One region of the Solibacillus ferritrahens genome, then DNA from elsewhere that is predicted to be linked to it. Evidence: predicted binding sites of a transcription regulator. Region 1 holds the regulator's gene; the other holds the start of a gene.
The links. The regulator CtsR, encoded in region 1, represses protease genes until heat stress. The targets are predictions, from matches to a motif close to ATGGTCAATAAAGGTCAAACA.

Region 1 (8,292 bases):
ATTTGTTGTATGTGTTAACCCTGTAATAACGGAAGAAATTGTATGAATGTCTTCATTTGTATTTTCATATTTCTTTTTAATACCTGATACAGCTTCTGTAATCGATGTAAAGGAATCCGCTAAATTCTTTTGCGTATCTACACTCATTTTCACCTGCTCATCTACACTTGATACAGAGTGGGACATTTGTGTAATATTGAGCTCGGTTTCTTTAATTAATTGCGATACATTTTGAACAGCCTTTTTCGTTTCTTCTGCAAGTTTTCTTACTTCATCAGCTACGACAGCAAAACCTTTACCATGTTCCCCGGCACGGGCTGCTTCAATAGAAGCATTTAAGGCTAGTAAGTTTGTTTGGTCAGCAATACCTGTTACTAACCCTACAATGTCAGCAATTTTTTGAGAGGATTGACGAAGTGTGACCATTGAAGTTTCCAATGTGTCCACTCGGTCTAAAATCGTCGACATAATCGCAGTTTGACTCACTAAATATGTTGTACCAGTTGTTGATTTGTCTTCTGTCTCCGCTACTAAATTCAAACCTTGCTCTGTATTAGAAGCGATTTCTTCAGATTGGCTGGCTATTTTCTGTAAGGAATCATTTGTTTCATCACTAATGCTATACAATTCCTGCGCGGTATTTTGAATTCGGTCAATTAGTTTTATTTTCAATTCTATATTTTCCATACGAATGCGCTGTTCTTCTTTTTCGTATGCTTCGATAACAAGCTGCTGTTCGAGGCTAATAATTTTCGAGAAAGCATTAACGGCTTTGCCCATCTCGGAATTCGACATATCGACTTTTTCGATAAATTCAATAAATGTCGTGATTAATGATTGGAACGAGGCGATATACCATTTTGATTTTAACCCAATTCTTACATGCACATGCGCAATTGTCTGGCGCTCTTCTATGTAATGTGAATCAATCGAACCTTTAAAAATACTTTCTAAATGATTGGATAGAGTGACTTTTAAACGGTCTATTTTACTTGTATTATTTATAATATCAGTAAGTTCTGTGCTTAAACTAATTGCTTCATAGAATTGCTCTACCATATTAGGAATAATTTCCTGAGCAAAGGGCTCCAGCTGTTTTATAATGGCTAAATCTTCATTAGTTAATTTTAATAATTGAAGCTGTTTACTTAAATCAGGATACTTTGAAACATCTAAAGAAACTTCTTGAGAATATTTAGCTATGTCAAAGTAAGGTTTTTTTGAAACTTTAGTTGCTTTTGTAAATAGAATGCCCATACTATTCCTCATCTCATTAAATTTTTTACTACTACAATCTTACTATTTTTTGCAGGGATTATCAGTATTATTTCGGTATAAATTCTTATTATTGAAGAATTTGTAATTTAAAATTAAACAAGGTATGATAGAAATTAACAAAAATAGATTTAAAGGGCGTAGAAAAAATGAAATTTCATAAAGGTCGTTTAAAATTTGTTATACCAATATCATTAGGGGTTGCAATTGCTTCTTATATTATGCTAGTTAATAATTATGCAGAAGTAGGCGACCGTGATCGAATATTGATTGTCATAGGAGCTGCCATTTTAACAGCAATAATTTCGTATTTTTTATTTCCTCAAGAAGGGGATAACCCGAATGATAGAGGACCATATTAATGGGAAATCGCTTCTCGTAGAAATCTCGATAAAAAAAATCGGGATTTTTTTATTCCCTCTATGAAACTTTTGTGAATATTATCCGTAAATAAGCTAACAATATAAAGTGAGGTTGATAACAAATGGAATCAAAATGGTCAAAAATTATTATTCATGCTAGTGCCTTTTTTGCTCCTTTCCTAGTACCGATTCTATTTTTCTTAATAAGTACTGAATCTGAAGTAAAACGGACTTCAATTCAAGCATTACTATTCCAAGTAGTATTTGGTATTTTAATTGCAATTGCAGGAATCTTTTCAATTCTGCTAATCGGTTTACCATTCTTATTTGTCTTTGTATTAATATTCTGGATTGCTCCGGTAATCGGAATTATAAAAGCATTATCAGACCAAGACTGGAATTATCCGATTGTTGGTCGTTGGGTCTAACATAAAAGCGGTCGAGTTTGTATAAAACAAACTCGGCCGTTTTTTTACATAAATAGGGATTTTTTATTGCGATTTAGGGGAAACCTAAGTAAGAGCAAATAGTTGCATTGCAAAAAATAAATATTGTATATTTAAGTCAAAGATAGTCAAAGTCAGTTGATGAGAGGTGAAAACAGCATGAGGAATATATCTGACATAATTGAAGGGTATTTGAAGGAAGTTATTGAATTAGATGGGCAGGGACATATTGAGATAAAGCGCAATGAATTAGCGAAGCAATTTTCCTGTGCTCCTTCCCAAATCAATTACGTCATCAATACGCGTTTCACGACCGAACATGGCTACTATGTAGAGAGTAAGCGTGGAGGTGGCGGTTATATTCGGATTTTGCGAGTAACAATCCACTCAAAGAAAAATTTATTAGATGAAATGGAAACACAAATAGGGAATGCCATTGCACAGACGAATGCAGAGCATATTATTTATCGATTGTTGGAAGAGGATATTATTACTGAGCGTGAAGCAAGCATTATGAAAGTGGCCCTAGATCGTGTCACATTACAGGTAGGTTTACCACTCCGTGATCAGTTAAGGGCACGTATTATGCATGCAATGCTACAAACGATTTCTTTTGAAAAGTAGAGGTGTAAATATATGATATGTGAGCATTGTAAGCAGCGTCATGCAAATGTAACGGTAACACAAGTTCACAATGGTCAAAAAGTGGAACGTCATTATTGTGAAGTATGTGCTACACAATTTCATCCATTTCAATTTGATGTGAGTGAAGAGCCAACATCTCTTCAGCAGCTTATATCGAATTGGTTCAATTTTGTACCAGTGAACGCTAAAAAAGAAAGCACAACGAAACAGACAACCAATCCAAAAGCATGTCCTTCTTGTGGGTTTACGTACCGGCAATTTTTAAAGCAAGGAAAATTTGGATGTGGTCAGTGTTATGAAACATTTAGTGAACAATTACCACAGCTGCTCGAACGCATTCAAGCAGGTACACAGCATGTAGGGTACGAAAAAAATGCCCCATCAAAAGAAAAAGTTGAACAACAAATTAACGAACTCCGTACATTATTACATCAGGCGATTGCTGAGGAACGCTTTGAGGATGCAGCTTCAATTCGTGATGAAGTACGTGAATTAGAAAATAAAATCAAACAGGAAGGAGAGGGGAACGCATGAACATCGAGCATTTTCTAACGAATGCTAGTCCAAGCTGGATGCAACATGAAAGCGAATCGGATATCGTCATTAGTACACGCATTCGACTTGCTCGTAATATTGCCAATACTCGATTTCCAATAAGTTTTACAGAAGAAGAGGCACAGGTAGTCGAAGAAAAAATGATGAAGGTTCTACTATCTACAGATGTAAACCCTTATCAATTTTCCTACTTCCAAATAAAAGATATGCCTGTATTACAGCGTCAAATCCTAGTAGAGAAGCATCTTATAAGCCCTAACTTGGCACGGAGAAAAAAAATAGGATCATTTTTTTTAACAAAAGATGAATCCATTAGCATATTAGTAAATGAAGAGGACCATATTCGGATTCAGAGCCTGACACAAGGCATGAACTTAAAAGAAGCCTTTAAGGAGGCTAGAACGATTGACCGCTACTTGAGTAAGTCAATCAACTATGCATATGAAGACCGATATGGCTACTTAACAAGTTGTCCGACCAATGTTGGAACGGGACTTAGAGCCTCTGTCATGCTTCATTTACCAGCACTTACTATGACTAAACAAATGAATGCCCTGATTCAGATGATGACAAGGTTAGGAATGGTAGTGAGGGGTATATATGGAGAAGGAAGTGAAAACTTAGGTAATATTTATCAAATCTCTAATCAGATCACTTTAGGGAAATCCGAAGAAACAATTTTGCATGAGCTTCAAGAAGTAGTAGAGCAAGTCATTCAAAAAGAACAGCTTGCCCGGAAAAATTTATTGATGCGTGCTCCTTCAATTTTAGAAGACCGCTTAAGTCGTGCACTTGGCACATTGAAGTTTGCAAAAATTTTACCGAGTGAGGAAGCCGCAAGCTGTTTATCCAATGTCCGTCTTGGGGTAAGTTTAGGATTATTAGAACCTATTTCACAGCGTAAATTAAATGAGTGCATGCTTTTAATGCAACCTGGACTCATTCAGCAATATATTGGTACTACGTTGCAACCAGCAGAGCGCGATATGTATCGTGCGAAGCTTTTACAAGATAAGTTAAATGAGCAAGATGAAGCTATAAACAATGGGGAAAAAGGAGAGGATTTTTTATGATGTTCAATCGATTCACACAACGTGCTCAAAAAGTATTACAACTTGCTCAAGAAGAAGCAATTCGCCTTAAGCATAAAGAAATTGGAACAGAACATATTTTACTTGGCTTAATTCGTGAAGGTGGCGGGATTGCTGCAAAAGCATTGGAAGCAATTAATATTAGCCCTCAGATGATCGAAACAGGCATAGAGGAATTGGTAGGAAAGGGTACGGAGGAAGTTGGCCCTATCGTTCATTACACACCGCGTGCTAAAAAAGTAATCGAACTGTCGTTGGATGAGTCACGCAAACTAGGTCATGCATATGTAGGAACAGAACATATATTATTGGCATTAATTCGTGAAGGTGAAGGCGTTGCAGCACGCGTACTGGCTAACACGGGTGTAAGTATTAATAAAGCACGCCAACAAGTTTTATTACTATTAGGAAACAATGATGCCAACACTAGTGGAACGTCAAATATGGCGCAAACTGTGAATACACCAACATTGGATAGTTTAGCGCGTGATTTAACAGCAGTGGCACGAGAAGGTTCACTTGACCCTGTAATCGGACGCTCTAAAGAAATTACACGTGTCGTGGAAGTATTGTCACGCCGTACAAAAAACAACCCAGTACTAATCGGGGAGCCAGGTGTCGGTAAAACAGCCATTGCTGAAGGCTTGGCTCAGCAAATCATTAATAATGAAGTACCTGAAACGCTTCGTGACAAACGTGTTATGACACTTGATATGGGTACTGTTGTAGCAGGTACAAAATACCGCGGTGAATTTGAGGACCGTCTGAAAAAAGTAATGGATGAGATTCGCCAAGCCGGCAATATCATTCTGTTCATCGACGAGCTTCACACATTAATCGGTGCAGGTGGTGCAGAAGGTGCAATTGATGCATCCAACATTTTAAAACCATCTTTAGCCCGCGGAGAATTACAATGTATCGGTGCAACAACACTTGATGAATATCGTAAATATATTGAAAAAGATGCAGCATTGGAGCGTCGTTTCCAACCTATCCAAGTCGATGAGCCATCTGTTGATGAAACAATCCAAATTATTAAAGGCTTACGTGACCGTTATGAAGCACATCACCGTGTGAAAATTTCAGACGAAGCAGTAGAAGCGGCAGCAAAATTATCGGATCGTTACATTTCAGACCGATTCTTACCGGATAAAGCAATTGACTTAATTGATGAGGCCGGTTCGAAAGTTCGTTTACGTTCATATACAGTTCCACCGAATTTAAAAGAATTAGAAGATAAGCTAGAGGGTATAAAATCCGAAAAGAATGCGGCTGTTTCAGGTCAGGAATTTGAAAAGGCAGCAGCGTTACGTGATTCGGAGCAAAAGCTAAAACAAGAGCTTGAGCAAATGAAAAAGGAATGGAAAGAAAAGCAAGGTAAAGAAGAGTCTACAGTATATGTAGATGATATTGCCCAAGTAGTTGCGATGTGGACTGGAATTCCTGTTTCTAAAATCGCACAAGCAGAATCAGCGAAGCTGTTGAATCTTGAAGAAGAATTACACAAGCGTGTCGTTGGTCAAGGTGAAGCGGTTGAGGCAATTTCACGAGCTATCCGTCGTGCTCGTGCAGGCTTAAAAGATCCAAAGCGTCCAATTGGTTCATTCATTTTCCTTGGTCCTACAGGGGTTGGTAAAACGGAACTTGCGCGAGCATTAGCTGAAGTAATGTTCGGTGATGAAGATGCAATGATCCGTGTTGATATGTCCGAGTACATGGAAAAACATTCGACTTCTCGTTTAGTCGGTTCTCCTCCAGGATACGTAGGATTTGATGATGGTGGACAATTAACAGAAAAAGTTCGTCGTAAGCCATATTCGGTAGTCTTGCTCGACGAAATTGAAAAGGCGCACCCAGATGTATTCAACATCTTATTGCAAGTGTTGGAAGATGGTCGTTTAACTGATTCAAAAGGTCGTGTTGTAGATTTCCGTAATACGGTAGTTATTATGACATCGAACGTTGGTGCAGATGCATTGAAATACCGTAAGCATGTTGGATTTGGCGCAGCACTAAATGAATCAAAAGATAAAGACATGAAGGGTACAATGTTGGAAGAACTGAAAAAAGCATTCCGTCCAGAATTCTTAAACCGTATTGACGAAATGATTGTGTTCCACTCATTAGAGAAGGATCATTTAAAAGAAATCGTATCATTAATGGCAAACTCTTTAACAAAACGTCTTCAGGAGCAAGAAATTGAGTTACATCTTACAGATGCTGCACTCGAAAAGATCGCTGAAGAAGGTTATGACCCACAATACGGTGCACGCCCATTACGTCGTGCATTGCAAAAACATGTGGAAGACCGTTTATCTGAAGAACTGTTAAAAGGTACATTAGATAAGTCGCAAACAGTTGTGCTTGATTATGTAAGTGATGAGTTCATCGTCCGTACGCAAGAAAAAGTATCAACGAATTAACTAAAGTTGACGAAGCAGGAATCATTACTGCTTCGTCTTTTTTAATATCAAAAACTTTTATTAAAAAACTTTCTATATGAGCTCATGCTAAAACGGGCATTACAATTTCTTATATGAATAAACAGCTAAAAAAGAATTTTTCAGCTGTTTATTGGGTATTCGATTTTGTTTCGTGTACAATTATAGGAACAAACATTCGAAGGAGCTAGTGAAATGGCAAAAAAGAAGTCTAAATTTATGTGCAGCAGCTGTGGGTATGAAGCGGCAAAATGGATGGGGCGCTGTCCTGGCTGTGGTGAATGGAATACGATGAATGAAGAAGTTGAAGTCATCACAAAAGGGCCACGTGGTGCGTTCCAACATTCTACAACCGCTACAAAAGCAACACCTATTATTCATGTGGAAGTACAGGAAGAAACGCGTATCGCTACAGAAATGAGTGAGTTCAACCGCGTTCTTGGAGGCGGTATTGTCCCAGGTTCACTTGTGCTGATAGGCGGTGATCCAGGTATCGGGAAATCTACATTATTACTACAAGTATCTGCGCTTCTTTCCAATCAAGGGAAACGTGTGTTATATATTTCGGGCGAGGAATCTGTCCGTCAAACGAAACTAAGAGCTGAACGTTTAGGTGTACATACGCCGGAGCTTTATATTTACTCGGAAACGAATCTCGAATTTCTAAATCAAACAATTGATGAAGTCCAACCTAAATTTGTCATTGTCGATTCGATTCAAACAGTACATCATCCAGAAGTAACGAGTGCACCGGGAAGTGTTTCTCAAGTACGTGAATGTACAGCAGAATTAATGCGTATTGCGAAAACAAAAAATATCGCAATCTTTTTAGTTGGCCACGTTACAAAGGAAGGGCAAATTGCCGGTCCGCGTATTTTAGAACATATGGTTGATACGGTACTTTATTTTGAAGGGGAACGTCATCATAACCACCGGATTTTACGTAGTCAGAAAAACCGTTTTGGATCTACAAATGAAATTGCGATTTTTGAAATGCTCCATGGAGGATTGAAAGAAGTATTAAATCCGTCAGAGCTGTTTTTACAGGAGCGTTCACAAGGTGCACCAGGCTCAACGATAGTGGCTTCAATGGAGGGGACACGACCAATTTTGGTGGAAATACAGTCTCTTATTACCCCAACAAGTTTTAATTATCCAAAGCGGATGGCTACGGGGGTTGATCAAAACCGTGTGCAGCTTTTAATGGCAGTTTTGGAAAAACGTATGGGTATGATGCTTCAGGCACAGGATGCCTATATTAAAGTTGCCGGTGGTGTAAAACTCGATGAGCCAGCAATTGATTTAGCTGTATTAACGAGTATTGTTTCGAGTTTTAAAGATCAAACGGTACGTCCGACTGATTGCTTTATTGGTGAAGTGGGGTTAACGGGTGAAGTTCGTCGTGTTTCTAGAATTGAGCAGCGTGTGCAGGAAGCGGCAAAGCTAGGGTTTAAACGCGCATTCATACCGGCTTCAA
Region 2 (8,292 bases), on a different contig from region 1:
CGATATTTTTTAAATCATCAATTCCATTACTCATTGCTACACCAATTCCGGCATAATCAATCATTTCAAAATCATTGTCCTCGTCGCCAAATGCAATGATCCGCTCACGTGGAATACCCATTTCTTTTGAAATGAAGTCAATACCAATTGCTTTACTTAACCCTTTATGCACAATTTCAATAATTGGGAAAGGTGCACCCCAGCGTCGATGCTCGATCAGCTCAGCGTGTACATCGTGCAAATGTTTGCGGATAATTGGCGTATTTACATCATCTGCCTGAATCAATAAACTCGTCGGATTTTCCTTTAATGTCCTTTTGAGATCACCCATTAAAATATTAGGACTACCCATATTAAACATTTCGTGTACTTTTTCATCCTCACGATGGAGATATACATCGTCCATTACTTCGGCGATTAAATTATCATATTCATATTTATGGACTGATTCAACAACATCGTGGACTACACTTAAATCCACAGGTGTATGGATTGTTTTCCACATTGGGTTTTTTGGGTGGTGAATAAGCGCCCCGTTAAAATTGACAATTGGTGTCGTTAACTCCAATTCTTTATAATAGGGAAGACTAGCCCGGAAAGGACGTCCTGTCGCGATCATTACTTGATGCCCCGCTTGCTTTGCCTTAAATAATGTTTCCTTTGTAAGGGAGGAAATCTTCTTATCATCCGTCAATAATGTTCCGTCTAAATCCAATACTATTAAATGTTCGTTCATGAGAATAAGCCTCCTTTAGCATGGGTATTATTGTAACGTGAAAAATTAACATTCGTCAAAGTTTTGAAACAATCGCGGAGTTTTGATAAGGTAAGGACGAGGTGAAAAAAATGATTGTAGAGCAAGAGTTATGGAAGTCGATTCCGTTATTGCATGTGTATGATGAAACGATGGACGAACATACACCCGTCGTTATTTTTTTACATGGGTTCTTAAGTGCTAAGGAACATAATCTTCATTATGCGTATCAGTTTGTGCAAAAAGGTATCCGAGTTATTCTACCTGATGCGATCATGCATGGAGAACGGTCAGATTATTTAACGGATGAACAGATGAATTATAACTTTTGGAAAATTGTCTTAAAGTCGATCGGAGAAGTACATACTCTTTATGAAGAAATGAAGCTGAAAAAATTGGCAGGCGGCAAAATTGGTATTGCCGGAACGTCAATGGGCGGCATTGTAACATCGGGCTGCTTAACTGTTTATCCATGGATTCAGGCTGCGGGTATTTGCATGGGAACAACGAGCTACACGAAGGTCGCACTTCATCAAGTTGAGGAACTGAAGCAAAAAGGTGTTCAACTTCCGATATCTGATGAACAGCAAAGTGCTTTGTTCAATATGCTCGGCAAATATGATATGGAACAACATGGATCATTGTGGGCAAATAAACCAATAATATTTTGGCATGGTGAAAAAGATACGGTCGTTCCATTTAGTATGAGCAGACCTTTTTATGAACAACTTGAAAAAGAAGGAAAGGCAGCGAATATTCAATATATCGCAGAGCCAAAAGCAGGACATGCCGTTTCAAGAAATGGTATTTTACAAGTGACAGATTTCATTGCACAACGTTTGGCATAAAGCATTCGTTCTGCTATGATAGACGATAACACTATGTCGAAAGGGGAAACAAAAAATGGCGATTGATCAAGATATGAAAGACAGCATGCTCGGAGCTTTAGAAAATGTAATCGACCCTGAGCTAGGCATCGATATTGTCAACTTAGGTTTAGTATATGAAGTGGATTTAACAGAAGAGGGCTTAGCGATTGTTACAATGACATTAACATCAATGGGTTGCCCGCTTGCACCAGTAATCGTGGATCAAGTAACAACAGCATTAAATGAATTACCGGAAGTAAAAGAGGTAAAAGTAGATATCGTATGGCAGCCGGCATGGTCTAAAGACAATATGTCACGCTACGCAAAAATGGCTTTAGGTATCCGTTAATAAAAAATATTAAATCGATTATTTTGCAGAAGCAAAATAATCGATTTTTATTTTAGATAAATATCACGGTCTAAGTCGTAGAGTCGTAAAGGAATTTTTATGTTTTCCAGTTGAATCCAGTTTAAATATACGGTTAACATCAAATAATTATTAATGAAATGCTTTTCTAAAATATTAAGGATAAAGTTCTATTTGTTACACATATACTAATGATTATTTCTTTTTACTTTATTTATCGTATATTCAAAAATATAATACCGTACCTAAAAGGGAGTGTAAAAATTTGTGAGTTGACTAATTTTGACCTATAATAAAATTAGTCAGTAAAGGTCAAACTAATTGGAGGGTGCAATATATGCAATTTAACCAAACACAAGACAATCGACCACCTTTAGAACAATTTGGTCGTAATTTAATTGAACAAGTAAAGAATGGCAAGATGGACCCGGTTATTGGACGTGATGAGGAAATTCGCAATGTCATCCGAATCTTATCGCGTAAAACAAAAAACAACCCTGTATTGATTGGCGAACCAGGTGTTGGTAAAACGGCTATTGTGGAAGGGTTGGCTCAACGCATCGTTCGACAGGATGTGCCGGAAGGATTAAAGGATGCACAGTTATATGAGCTGGACATGAGTGCACTCATCGCCGGCGCTTCTTACCGTGGTCAATTTGAAGAGCGTTTGAAATCCGTATTAAAGCAAGTGAAAGATTCAGAAGGAAGTATCATTTTATTTATTGATGAAATTCATACAATTGTAGGTGCTGGGAAATCAGATGGAGCCATGGACGCAGGAAATATGCTCAAACCAATGCTTGCGCGCGGGGAGCTGCATTGTATCGGTGCGACGACATTGGATGAATATCGTATGTATATTGAAAAGGATCCGGCTTTGGAACGTCGATTCCAGCAAGTTTTAGTACGTGAGCCTTCCATTGAGGACACGGTGTCCATTCTACGTGGGATTAAAGACCGCTTTGAAGAGCATCACCGCGGAGTTCGTATTCATGATCGTGCCATTATTGCAGCGGCCCAGTTAGCGAATCGCTATATTACAGACCGTTTTTTACCTGATAAAGCAATAGATTTAGTTGATGAGGCATGTGCAATGATTCGGATTGAAATTGACTCAATGCCGCAGGAACTCGATCAATTAACACGCCGTCTCACTCAGCTTAAAATTGAACAACAAGCATTGAAGAAAGAGAAGGACGATGCAAGTAAGAAACGACTGGATATCCTTACGAATGAAATCGATACTTTGGAAGCTTCCATGAAATCAATGAAAGAGCAATGGGAGCTTGAGAAAAACGGTTTGCAAATTGTACGCGATAAAAAAGACAAATTGAAAAAATATGAAGCAGAGCGGGATCAATTATTCGTGTCTGGCAATAATTTAGCGCGGGCAAGTGAACTGCAGTATAGTATAATTCCGCAACTTGAAAAAGAACTTGGTGAAATGGAAAAACAGCTAAAAGATTCGGAAGGCAATCGTATGCTGCGTGAAGAAGTAACAGAAGACGAAATCGCAAAAATTATATCTCGCTGGACAGGTATTCCAGTTACGAAGCTTGTCGAAGGGGAACGTGAAAAGTTATTGCGTTTAAAAGATACATTACATGAACGTGTTGTTGGACAGAATGATGCGGTCACATACGTAGCAGAGGCAGTGTGGCGTGCCCGTTCAGGCATTAAGGATCCTAATAAGCCAATTGGAAGCTTCCTGTTCCTAGGTCCAACAGGTGTCGGTAAAACGGAGTTGGCAAAAGCACTAGCTGAGCAATTATTTGATTCAGAAGATCACTTCATCCGCATCGATATGAGTGAATACATGGAGAAGCATTCTGTATCTCGACTTGTCGGAGCACCACCTGGTTATATCGGTTATGAGGAAGGTGGGCAATTAACAGAAGCAGTACGTCGTAATCCATACTCGGTTGTACTTTTAGATGAAATTGAAAAGGCTCATCCGGATGTAGCGAATATTTTACTGCAATTGTTGGATGATGGTCGAATTACCGATAGCCAAGGCCGAGTGGTAAACTTTACGAATACGGTTGTTATTTTAACGTCTAATATTGGGTCGCAATTTTTACTTGAGGCGTCTGATGATTCAGAGAAGCTTGTACAGACGGCTTTGCGTCAGCACTTTAAGCCGGAGTTATTAAATCGAATGGATGATATTATCATTTTCCATGCATTGTCGGAAGAACACTTCCATGCAATTGCTTGGAAATATGTTAAGCAGCTACAGGAAAGAGTTGGAGAACAGGAAATTACGTTGCATGTACGTAAGGATGTAGTGGATTGGATCGTAGAACATGGTATTGATCCCCAATATGGTGCACGTCCATTGAAACGTTTCGTACAGCGCCATCTGGAAACACTTGTTGCGCGGGAGTTATTAAAAGGAGTAGTAACAGCGGGTGGTGTGCTGGAAATTACGCTAGAAAATGATGAACTGGTGATTTCCTAGAAGTAGAAGGTGCAAAAAATGGAGTTTTTCTAATATAAATCTGCAATACGAAATTAAATTAAATGACAAGGGGCTGTCCAGTTTTATACCGGACAGCCCCTTGTCATCTATTAATGTTGCTCTGCTTCTATTTCTGGAGTTGATTCGTTTGGAATGATTGCAGCGATAATAATAACTAAAACGCTGAATACTAAAGATACGATTACGCCATTCATGAAATTAAAGTTTACACCTAATACAGAACTTACTACATAGTTTGTCATTGTTACTAATAGGAATGACCAAAAGAAAGTAATAATATATTGCATCAATTTCACCTCATTGAACTTATTTATATCGTTATTTTGTAATTACATCCTCAATATCATACCACAAGCCTTCATGAAAATAAAAGGGGGAAAACAACTTTTCGCTAAGATGTCATAAAGTGAAAATTCAACACCATAAAAACATGTCAATTGTGTTTTCCATAAATTTTAATTGTTTTCAAAATAATTATACTTTATAATTAGTACCAGATACTAATATTTAGTGATTATTTAATGTTATTCAGCAGAAGATTTGGGTTGGAGATGTTTGAAAACAAGGGGGATAATATATGAATGCTGGTATAGTTGGCATAGGCAAGTACATTCCGGAGAAAGCTTTATCGAATTCGGAAATAGAACAAATTTTAGATACATCGGATGAATGGATTCGTTCTCGGACTGGTATTGGAAATCGATATATCGCAGAGAATGAGGAAACATCGGATTTAGCTTATAAAGCTGCACAACAAGCTATTCAAAATGCCGGTATTACAGCTGAAGAAGTGGGATTAATCATTGTTGCAACAGTTACACAAGATCAAAACTTTCCAAGTGTAGCCTGCCAAATACAAGAACGTCTTGGCATCTCGGGTTGTGGTGCAATGGACATTTCCGCTGCATGTTCTGGCTTTATTTATGGGACGGCTATAGCAAAACAATTTATTGAGAGTAATAGTTATGAATATATATTAGTAGTAGGTGTTGAAAAATTATCTAAAATAACCGATTGGAATGACCGCAACACCGCTGTTTTATTTGGTGATGGCGCAAGTGCAGCAGTAATTGGAAAAGTTTCTGAAGGCCGTGGCATATTGGCATTTGAACTTGGTGCTGATGGGACAGGCGGAAAACATTTGTATTTAAATCCTGAAAACCACATTTCGATGAATGGTCGTGAAGTATTTAAGTTTGCGGTTCGTCAAATGGGTGAATCTGCAATCAGTGTACTGGAAAAGGCTGGATTAACAAAGGGAGATGTGGATTATTTAGTACCGCACCAGGCGAATATCCGCATTATGGAAGCTGCTAGAGAGCGTCTAGGGCTACCGGAAGAAAAAATGTCGAAAACGATTCATAAGTACGGCAATACATCGGCTGCATCTATTGGTATCTCAATTGTCGATGATTTAGCTGAGGGGAAAATTAAAGATGATGATATCGTAGTTTTAGTTGGATTCGGTGGAGGGCTTACTTGGGGAGCACTCGCGTTAAAATGGGGAAAATAACGAAAGAGAAGGGTGTTAAATAATGGAGAAAAGAAGAGTTGTTGTAACAGGAATCGGAGCAGTAACGCCAGTAGGAAACAATGCAGAGCAATCATGGGAAAATGTAGTAGCGGGTAAATCTGGAATCGGACCACTAACGCGAGTGGATACAAGTAAATTTACGGTGTCTGTAGCAGCGGAAGTGAAAGATTTTAATATAGAAGATTACATTGAGAAAAAAGAAGCACGTAAAATGGATCGCTTTACTCATTATGCTCTAGCTGCTTCAATGATGGCCGCAAAAGATGCAAACCTTACGATTACAGAAGAAATGGCACCTCGTGTAGGTGTATGGATTGGCTCTGGAATAGGTGGAATGGAAACGCATGAACAACAATTTTTGACTTTCCAAGAGCGCGGTGTTCGCCGTGTAAGTCCATTTTTCGTACCAATGATGATTCCGGATATGGCTTCTGGCCAAGTATCCATTTATTTAGGAGCAAAGGGAGTCAACTCATGCTCCGTAACGGCCTGTGCTTCAGGAACGAATTCAATAGGAGATGCTTTCAAAGTAATTGAACGTGGTGATGCGGATGTAATGATTACAGGAGGAACAGAAGCGCCTATCGTAACAATGGCGGTTGCGGGCTTTAGTGCAAACACTGCATTATCATTAAATCCCGATATTACGACAGCATCTCGTCCATTTGATAAAAATCGTGATGGATTCGTTATTGGTGAAGGGGCAGGGATTTTAATTTTGGAAGAATATGAACATGCAAAAGCTCGTGGTGCGAAAATTTATGGAGAAGTAGTTGGCTACGGTTCAACTGGAGATGCCCATCATATTACAGCGCCAGCTCCAAATGGTGAAGGTGCTGCACGTGCAATGAAAATGGCGTTAGATGATGCGAATGTCTCTCCAGAGCAAGTAGGATATATTAATGCACACGGTACGAGTACGCCGTACAACGACTTATTTGAGACACAAGCGGTTAAAACAGTATTTGGCGAGCATGCATACAAGCTGGCAATGAGCTCGACAAAAAGTATGACTGGTCATTTATTAGGAGCAGCGGGTGGTATTGAAGCAATATTTACAGTACTTGCCCTAAAAGAGGGGATTTTACCACCGACGATGAATTTACAGGATCCTGATCCGGAGTGTGACTTGGATTATGTTGCAAATGCAGCACGAAAAGCGGATGTAGAATATGGATTAAGCAATTCATTAGGCTTTGGTGGGCATAACGCTTGTTTATTGTTTAAGAAATACACAGAACAATAGGATATAAAAAACGAACGGACGAATTCTATCGTCCGTTCGTTTTTCGTATAGTTGTACAAAGGATGGTGTTTTGACACGTTTCGTACTATTTTTGTTTTTCTATGGGCTTTGTGTAATGTCGATTAGTAATATGATATTATACTTAAACTATCGTACACTGGGCTATTCATGGCATGCAGTGCTACTGTACATCCTTCATGGTGCAGAACTGTACTTGCTTCTAGTTGCGGTAATCGGAATGGTTAGCGTCGTTTACGGCCTAATCCCATCGCGTTCTCCATTTTCTTAAGCGTTTTGGCTGCGATAGCATCCGCTTTAGCAGCTCCTTCATCTAAAATAAGATCTAGTTCCGGAGAGTCGATTAATGCATAATAGCGCTCTTGAATAGGTGTAATATGGTCTATAACAGCTTGCGCCACACCTGCTTTAAAATCGCCGTAGCCTTTGCCTTCGTACTTTTCTTCTAAATCCCTAATTGAAACTCCTGATAATGCAGATTCAATGATGAGTAAATTGGATACGCCTGGCTTATTTTCAACGTCGAATTTTACAATACCTTCAGAATCCGTTACAGCAGATTTAATTTTCTTCTCAATATCTTTTGGTGTATCTAATAATCGGATTGTCGCTTTCGTATTTGTATCCGATTTTGACATTTTTTTCGTCGGTTCCTGCAATGATTTTATGCGGGCGCCTTCTTTTGGTAATTGGATATCAGGAATCGTTAGAACATCATTGTAACGCTTATTAAAACGTTCCGCTAAATCGCGTGTCAGCTCGATATGCTGTTTTTGATCTTCTCCTACAGGAACGATGTCTGTATTGTATAAAAGAATATCAGCTGCCATCAGTGGTGGGTATGTTAATAATGCGGCAGAAACCGATTCTTTTCCAGTTGATTTATCTTTAAACTGGGTCATGCGCTCTAATTCACCGATGGACGCGACACATTGTAGCATCCAGCCAGCCTGTGCGTGAGCGGGTACTTCAGATTGGATAAATAAAATGGATTTTTCCGGATCAATACCACAGGCAATGTA

Region 2: a site for CtsR is predicted at 2,289-2,309, ahead of SNE38_RS02200 (ATP-dependent Clp protease ATP-binding subunit). Genes of this name have one in related genera too.

Annotation. Positions count from the first base shown of each region.
Region 1 covers NZ_JAXCLE010000008.1:66,158-74,449, reverse strand. The annotation lists gene SNE38_RS09765 (globin-coupled sensor protein) at 1-1,257, opposite strand, end outside; gene SNE38_RS09760 (acyltransferase) at 1,425-1,637, shown strand; gene SNE38_RS09755 (DUF4870 domain-containing protein) at 1,760-2,065, shown strand; gene SNE38_RS09750 (CtsR family transcriptional regulator) at 2,243-2,707, shown strand; gene SNE38_RS09745 (UvrB/UvrC motif-containing protein) at 2,720-3,262, shown strand; gene SNE38_RS09740 (protein arginine kinase) at 3,259-4,356, shown strand; gene SNE38_RS09735 (ATP-dependent Clp protease ATP-binding subunit) at 4,353-6,797, shown strand; gene radA (DNA repair protein RadA) at 7,011-8,292, shown strand, end outside.
Region 2 covers NZ_JAXCLE010000002.1:19,971-28,262, forward strand. The annotation lists gene SNE38_RS02185 (Cof-type HAD-IIB family hydrolase) at 1-736, opposite strand, end outside; gene SNE38_RS02190 (prolyl oligopeptidase family serine peptidase) at 847-1,602, shown strand; gene SNE38_RS02195 (metal-sulfur cluster assembly factor) at 1,664-1,972, shown strand; gene SNE38_RS02200 (ATP-dependent Clp protease ATP-binding subunit) at 2,328-4,451, shown strand; gene SNE38_RS02205 (YjzD family protein) at 4,562-4,759, opposite strand; gene SNE38_RS02210 (beta-ketoacyl-ACP synthase III) at 5,050-5,985, shown strand; gene fabF (beta-ketoacyl-ACP synthase II) at 6,008-7,252, shown strand; gene trpS (tryptophan--tRNA ligase) at 7,495-8,292, opposite strand, start outside.